DNA from 2 places in the Marinobacter sp. L-46 genome. Region 2 is predicted to be linked to the other one. Evidence: predicted binding sites of a transcription regulator. Region 2 holds the regulator's gene; the other holds the start of a gene.

Region 1 (3,891 bases), on a different contig from region 2:
CGGGGAGAGGGGGCCATTGATACACTCCGTTCGCTCGTTATTGTTGTATTCAAACCTGACACCCTGCGCCATCGCGGACCTCGGGTTTGGCTACATTGGTTCAGTGGCAAGTGTATTGGGCTTGTCCGATGAGGACTTTGGCATTTTTGACACAGGTCAGTGTCGGTAAAACCACGTAGTGCTAGCCCGTGACTTCAAGTTAGCGCTAAGTCATTGAAATAACGGGTGTCAGGTGTGATTTTTTGTAGCGTAATGTTTCTTGGGCGAGGTAAAAAGAAAAGGATAAATTGTGTTGTTTGATAAATGTGACGGGGTGTTATGTAGCGTAATAGGCGGGTAAAAACCTGTGCCGGGGTGCTATGTAAAGTTTCCCGACACAGGCTTTTGGTTACTTCTGCAGTTTGCGCCGTGAGGCGATCAGGCCGGCAAGGCCCAGGCCGAAGAGGGCCAGGGTGCCGGGTTCGGGGACGGGGATGGTTCTTGCGAGGTAATTCCACTCCTCGAAGCCAGAGCCCACCCGGTCGTACTCTGTGTAGAATGCAAAGTAATCATCGGCATCGCCCTGCAGCAGGCTGTCGAGAATGAACAAATTGAGGTCTCCCTTCCCGCTACCGCACTGCCCCGGATTGTCGCAGATACTGGCCTGCAGGATAACAGTAACGTCTCCGTTCAGAGCATTATCCAGGTTCCAGACCGGGGCATAGCCCGCCAGGAAGTTGTCCGACGCGCTGCCATCGAACTGGGTGCCGGTGTAGCCGCCATTGTTTTCTGGAATTCGAAGGTCGTCACCACCGAGGAAAATCTGGATTTCGGTCAGGTCAATCTGGTTTTTCCTTCCGCCTTCTTCATTGGCGTCCATGGAAAACTGGTAGTAGGACAGCCCCCCGATGTCGACGGTGCCCAGATCGCCAAACAAGACGGAGTGGGTCCAGATGCCGGATTTAGTGTCAAAATTTATACCATTGCCTGGCGAATAGTCGGTATTGTAGCCGCTTTGGGTGTCGCTATTGCCTTGGGCCTGAACCCGAACAAAGGGCTTGAAAACCCCGGTTCCGGTGGAAGGCTCTGTCGGGTTCGCAGCAGCTTCGAAGATGGTGCCGTCGGCGGTAGTGCCAGACGATTGGCCGCAAGGCTCGGATGCCGTGCAGAGAATCTCGATGGTAGCAGCATGGGCGCCGGCCATGCCAAGCGAGCCGGCCGCAGCCATACCGGCAAGCAATAGTGTTTTGGTTATCGTTGAACGGTTCACGTGACACTCCTTCGTTGCGGTTCGCAACCTTGTCCTTTCTCGCTAGAAAGGTAGCAGTATGTGTGCCAGCTTCGTAGTTGTTTGTATTCAGGAGTGTTTTCGGAAGTTCTGAAAGTGATGTGTAAAGTTTTTTGACGGTGTGGTTGTGGCGGCTTCGGAAGGCAGCGGGAGAATAGAAAGAAATGGTGGGCCCAGCTGGACTCGAACCAGCGACCAAGGGATTATGATGCCTTTGAATTTAGCTTCTGCCTGCTTGCTTGGTGGCCTACGGTGGAGCTGCCTTGCTGCAGGGTTAACAGGCTTTAAGCCCTTTTTAACCTTGCGACTCGCGTGTCAGGGGCAGTGCATCTGGCTGCCAACCATCTGGCAGGGCCGGCCGCTCTGATGAATATGTGTTGGTCCCGCACCTCGATTATAACGGCCACCCATGTTGTCCCAGTATCCGCTGGCGTCACAGTGAGTTGATAACGCCGGAGGTCATCCATTCTTCTGGAATTCCTGCTTGCATGCCGAGCTGCTGTGGCTTTAATCTTTCCGCTAACACGACCCCTGCCTCTTGGCTCCGATAGGAGGTTGCGCGGGGGATTTTTGTAATTTGTGGTAAGCCACACTTGAGTAATGCACCACTCGTGTCTATTATTTGTTGCAACACGGCCCCAATCGGTGGATCCGCTTTGCGGTGAAGCTGCTGCGGGGTTTTTTATTGCCTGCTTTTCGGGAAACACTCCCAACCTCTCCATTCATTCGACACGCCAAAGGCGCCCCAGCCAACCCCAATCGATTGGTTTTCTGGAAATTCTGTCAGTAATTCCGAGAGCCGTTGCCACCAGCTGGAACTTGGGTTGATGGAGCTCAACAGCGTCCGGCAGATACACAGCAACAGAAAAGGTCGGGCAAGGATATGTTCATTGCCGCGCGCCCAGGCATTGTCAAAGTCCGGCACAACGCCCTTGGGAGGTTTTTGTGGCTGGTCTACAACGTTACGGTTCCATAAGCGGCTGTGATGGGCGCATACGTTGCGCAAATAGTTCAGACTTCGTAGCCAAGAGGCGAGAGTCCGGCCATTCTGAATCCCATATTTGTCCGCGATGGTGTCCTGGTCTTCCGGGCGCATGCCATCATAGAGCTCTGACAATGTGTTGAAATCCCATACCTCGCAGGCAATCCAGATAGGCAGAGGGTGGCCATACTTGTTTTTATTGTGCTTGATGAAGTCTTCCTTGGAGCGGGCGATTTGCATGGCCTGCTTCTTCATCCAATCCACGTGTCTGGGTAACCCTGTTTTAGTGTCTGCCTCCTTGGCGAATCCCTCGAACAGAATGCCTGGATTCAGATAGGCGAATGGGTCATGCCCACCCAGGGTGTGGGATATATCGACCCGCAATGCCACTTCGATACGCTCGAGCGCATCCAGGGCAAGGAGCCGAAGCTTTTTGTCGAATACGTACAGGCGTACGGCCGCCTCGAAAGATGCGCCCGGCTTGAAGCTGTCCAGAACGGTGCTGGTTTCCTTTGTTTTCTTCCCTCGGGGGATGCCCTTACCGATGGGGCAAAACAACCCTGAGCGTTCACGAAACGGATGCCAGTAGCCGCTCAATCTGTAGTAGCCAATACGCTCCAGATATTCCAGTGCCTTCGGCTCATCGGTAACCGCAAGTCCCCGGCTCTTTAGTTTCTCAAGCTGCTCGCGGTAGCTAAGCCACGGTTTTTCGTACACTGTGCGGTCATCCTTTTCCAGTTAGTTCAGGGCGTTGGCCACCACGGCTTCGGCCAGCTGGCAGCGGGTTTCGCTGACCAGATTCAGGCGTTCCTTGAGCTGGTCGCAGAGGGCCTCCAGCTCATCGACTCACGTAACTGGCTCTGGATGTCCCAGCCGGCTTGCGTGAGTGCCGGGTTGATGAACTTGGTGCAGATATCCCGTTCTGTGAGCTCTTTCTTGTCCATGCGCTCTCGCCGTTACGTCCGGTTTGCAACTGTCTTGATTTGCGTGGTTTTGTGTCGCTCAGGGTAGCCCAAATTGGCGTTGGTCAGAAGGGGAGTAAGGCAGAAACAACAAAGCCCGCTCGAAAGCAGGCTAAGTCGTTGAAATTATTGGTGGGCCCAGCTGGACTCGAACCAGCGACCAAGGGATTATGAGTCCCCTGCTCTAACCAACTGAGCTATAGGCCCTGAAAGCAAAACGGGCGCCATTATACCCGCGAGGGGTGGCGCCCGCTACTGTGTTGCGGATTAACCGTTGCCCTGATCGTCAATAAAGCCGCGCAGGTGATCGGAGCGGGAAGGGTGGCGCAGTTTGCGCAGGGCCTTGGCTTCGATCTGACGGATACGCTCACGGGTTACGTCGAACTGCTTGCCGACTTCTTCCAGTGTGTGGTCGGTGTTCATTTCGATACCGAAGCGCATGCGCAGCACCTTGGATTCGCGAGCGGTCAGGCCGGCCAGCACGGAGCGGGTCGCTTCGCGCAGACCTTCGGCGGTGGCGGAATCCACCGGCGACAGGGCCTGGATATCTTCGATGAAATCGCCCAGATGGCTGTCTTCATCATCGCCGATCGGGGTTTCCATGGAGATCGGCTCTTTGGCGATCTTCAGCACCTTGCGGATCTTGTCTTCCGGCATTTCCATGCGTTCGCCAAGCTCTT
Region 2 (3,891 bases):
CAGGCCGGCAAACCCTGGCTGCGCACCCTGGCCCTGGCGGCTACTGTTGCCGCCACGATTTACCTGATGTGGCAAAGCGGCGAGCCACCGGTACCCGATCCCGAAGCGGCACAGCTTCGGGGCCCCGCCGAGCCGGACGGCTTCGTGGTGGGCGCCGACTACCGGGCCTGGAATGAACAGGGCACCCTGGAAATCCACATGACCAGCCCCCGCATCGAGCAGTTCGATCACGACAGCAGCGCCAGGATGACAGACCCGAGCGCCCGCCTGTTCGGCGAGGGTGAGGCCGAACCGTGGATAATTGAAGCCGATGCAGGTAGCCTGCTGCAGTCTCAGGGGCTGATGCACCTGGAAGGTAACGTGACCGTACTGCGCACCAGCGGCGACTCCCGGGCCACGCTGGCCACGGAAGCGCTGACCCTGGACAACAACGAAGGCACCGTATTCACCGACCTGCCGGTAACCATTACCGAGCCGTTCGGTACCACCCAGGCCACCGGCATGAAGGCCTGGATTGATCAACGCATACTGGAACTCAACTCCCGGGTGGAAGGGCAATATGAAACCGTCAGGTAAGCTCCGTTTTTATCCGCCGGCGCTGCTGGCTGCCGCGCTGATGCTGGCCGCCCCGGCGATGGCCTTTGATATGGACTCGAACACCCCCATCCAGGTGAGTGCCGACTCCGCCCGGCTGGATGACAGCGCCGGCGTGGCCACCTACACCGGCGACGTGGAACTGGTGCAGGGCAGCACCCGGCTGGAAGCCCAGCGGGCGGTGCTGTACCGGGACGACCAGGGCCTGAGCCGCATTGAAGCCAGTGGATCACCCGCCCATTACCGCCAGCCCTCCCGGGAAGGCGAAGGCATGACCAATGCCAGCGCCCTGAACATTACCTGGGCCGCGAAAGACAACCAGCTGACCTTCGAGCGCCAGGCCGTCATCGAACAGGCGGGCAACACCTTCAAGGGTGATGTTATTCATTACAATACGGTCAGCCGGGTGGTCACCGCCGAGGGCGGCAATACAGAAACCGGCGGTTCCGGCCGGGTCGAAATGGTCATCCAGCCGCGTAACACCGGCCAGTCCAGTAACGGGGAAGGTTCTGATGGCAGTACTCAGGGCCAGTAATCTGGCCAAAAGCTACAAGCAGAAAAAAGTGGTCCTGGATGTTTCCCTGGAGATCCGCTCCGGAGAAATCGTCGGCCTGCTGGGCCCTAATGGCGCAGGCAAAACCACCTGCTTTTACATGATCGTAGGCCTGGTGCCGGCAGACCGGGGCCGCATCACCATCGACAGCCAGGACATCACTCCGCTGCCCATGCACGGCCGCGCCCGTAAGGGCATCGGTTACCTGCCCCAGGAAGCCTCGGTATTCCGCAAACTCACCGTGCGGGACAACATCATGGCCATCCTGGAAACCCGCAAGGGCCTGAACCGGGCCGACCGGGAAGCCAAGCTGGAAGAGCTGCTGGAAGAATTCCACATCACCCATATCCGGGACAGCCTCGGCATGGCCCTGTCCGGTGGCGAACGTCGCCGGGTGGAAATTGCCCGGGCCCTGGCCATGGAGCCTGCCTTCATCCTGTTGGACGAGCCCTTCGCCGGGGTAGACCCCATTTCCGTCAGCGACATCAAACACATTATCCGGCACCTGCGGGATAAGGGCATTGGCGTACTGATTACCGACCATAACGTGCGGGAAACCCTGGACATCTGTGAGAACGCCTACATTGTGTCCGGCGGCCACATCATTGCCTCCGGCAACTCCGAGGCCATCCTCGCCAACCAGCAGGTAAAAGAGGTGTATCTGGGGGACGAATTCCGCCTTTAAGCGGAGCGCCCCGCCCTTTCACCGAGGTCTGATTGTGTTGCAGAACGGTAACAAGTAAACTCGGCAAAGATCTTGCAAGGAAATTCGATTTTTTACCGGGATACCAGTCTGTTATGGATCTAAAGCCATGGTTATGAAAGCCTCGTTACAGCTAAAACTGGGCCAGAGCCTGACCATGACGCCCCAGTTGCAGCAGGCCATCCGCCTGTTGCAGCTTTCTACCCTCGATCTCCAGCAGGAAATCCAGCAGGCGCTGGACTCCAACCCCATGCTGGAAACCGCCGAGGACGACGACCACGGCCCGGACGACACCACCGAACAGCAAAGTTCTGACGACCAGCACAACGAAACCGCCAGCGCCCAGGATGACAACGCCCCGGAAAGCAGCAACGACTGGGACGAATCCGAAAACGGGCCGGACTGGAACTCGGAAAACGACATTACCGACACCATTCCTGACGACCTGCCGGTCGATACCGCCTGGGAAGACATCTACCAAACCGCCCCGGCCAGCACTCCGAAAGACGACGACGAGAACGACTCGGACTTCGAAACCCGCAACTCCCCTACGGAAACCCTGCGGGATCACCTGGAATGGCAGCTGAACCTCACCCCCCTGAGCGAACGGGACCAGGCCATCGCGCACGCCCTGATGGACGCCGTGGACGACCGGGGCTATCTCACCTCGCCGCTGGACGAAATCCACGCCGGCCTGCGTGAAGACAGCGATGAAGACCCACTGGACCTGGATGAGGTAGAAGCCGTGCTGCACCGGCTGCAGCATTTCGACCCCCCGGGTGTGTTTGCCCGGGACCTTCAGGAATGCCTGCTGATCCAGCTGAACCAGCTGCCACCGGACACCCCCTGGCTGCGCCAGGCGCGCCAGGTTGTCACCCAGTTCCTGCACCTGCTGGGCAACCGTGACTACGCGCAGCTGCTGCGCCGCAGCCGGCTGAAGGAAGACCAGTTGCGGGAAGTCCTGGCCCTGATTACCAGCCTGAACCCGAAACCGGGGGATGTGATTGATCACGGTGATACCGACTACGTAATCCCCGATGTGATCGTGCGCAAGCATGAAGGCCGGTGGCGGGTGGAACTGAACCCGGAAATTGCTCCGCGCATCCGGGTGAACGCCAGTTACGCCTCGCTGATTCGCCGGGCCGACAGCAGCGCCGACAACACTTACCTGCGCGACCAGCTGCAGGAAGCCAAGTGGTTTATCAAGAGTCTGCAGAGCCGCAACGAAACCCTGCTGAAAGTGGCCACCCGCATTGTCGAGCACCAGCAGGGCTTCCTGGACCAGGGTGAGGAGGCCATGAAGCCCCTGATCCTGTCGGACATCGCCCAGGCCGTGGAGATGCACGAGTCCACCATCTCCCGGGTAACCACCCAGAAATACATGCACACACCCCGGGGCATCTTCGAGCTGAAGTATTTCTTCTCCAGCCACGTGGGCACCGCCGAAGGCGGGGAGTGTTCCTCTACGGCAATTCGTGCCATGATCAGGAAACTGATTGCAGAGGAAACCCCGAAAAAGCCGTTGAGCGACAGCAAAATTGCGGCCATGCTAGGGGAACAGGGTATCAACGTGGCCCGGCGCACCGTGGCCAAGTATCGGGAGGCCATGCACATACCTCCTTCGAACGAACGCAAGCGACTGGTTTAAGCCTTTACCGGCAATCGTTTACCAATATTCACCGGGGCACGAAGCTCTGGTACTCAGTCCGGCGGAACGCCGGCATGATGACAACAGGAGACGCCAATGCAACTCAACATTTCAGGCCATCACGTAGAACTGACCCCTGCACTGAAGGATTACGTCAACACCAAGTTCGAGAAGCTTGAGCGCCACTTTGACCACATCAGTAACTGTCAGGTGACGCTGGAAGTTGAGAAAGTTCGCCAGATGGCTGAAGCTACCCTCCACGTAATTGGTGGCGAGATTCACGCAAAGGCTGAAAACGAGGATATGTACGCGGCAATCGATGCCCTGGTGGACAAGCTTGACCGCCAGATCCTCAAGCACAAGGAAAAGAACGTAGACCGGATGCACGGTAAC

The links. The regulator sigma-54, encoded in region 2, starts transcription at its own class of promoters, with help from an activator protein. The targets are predictions, from matches to a motif close to ANTGGCATNNANNTTGCTNT.
Region 1: a site for sigma-54 is predicted at 1,300-1,319, ahead of AC13DJ_RS11990 (PEP-CTERM sorting domain-containing protein). Genes of this name have one in related genera too.

The regions. Positions count from the first base shown of each region.
Region 1 is NZ_JBSXOP010000073.1:38,831-42,721, reverse strand. Features, by position in the region: gene aupA (alkane uptake protein AupA) at 1-17, opposite strand, end outside; gene AC13DJ_RS11990 (PEP-CTERM sorting domain-containing protein) at 389-1,249, opposite strand; gene AC13DJ_RS11985 (Abi family protein) at 1,950-2,966, opposite strand; gene AC13DJ_RS11980 (hypothetical protein) at 3,050-3,193, opposite strand; tRNA gene AC13DJ_RS11975 (tRNA-Ile) at 3,342-3,418, opposite strand; gene rpoD (RNA polymerase sigma factor RpoD) at 3,479-3,891, opposite strand, start outside.
Region 2 is NZ_JBSXOP010000045.1:30,453-34,343, reverse strand. Features, by position in the region: gene lptC (LPS export ABC transporter periplasmic protein LptC) at 1-576, shown strand, start outside; gene lptA (lipopolysaccharide transport periplasmic protein LptA) at 560-1,129, shown strand; gene lptB (LPS export ABC transporter ATP-binding protein) at 1,107-1,832, shown strand; gene AC13DJ_RS05135 (RNA polymerase factor sigma-54) at 1,966-3,498, shown strand; gene hpf (ribosome hibernation promoting factor) at 3,595-3,891, shown strand, end outside.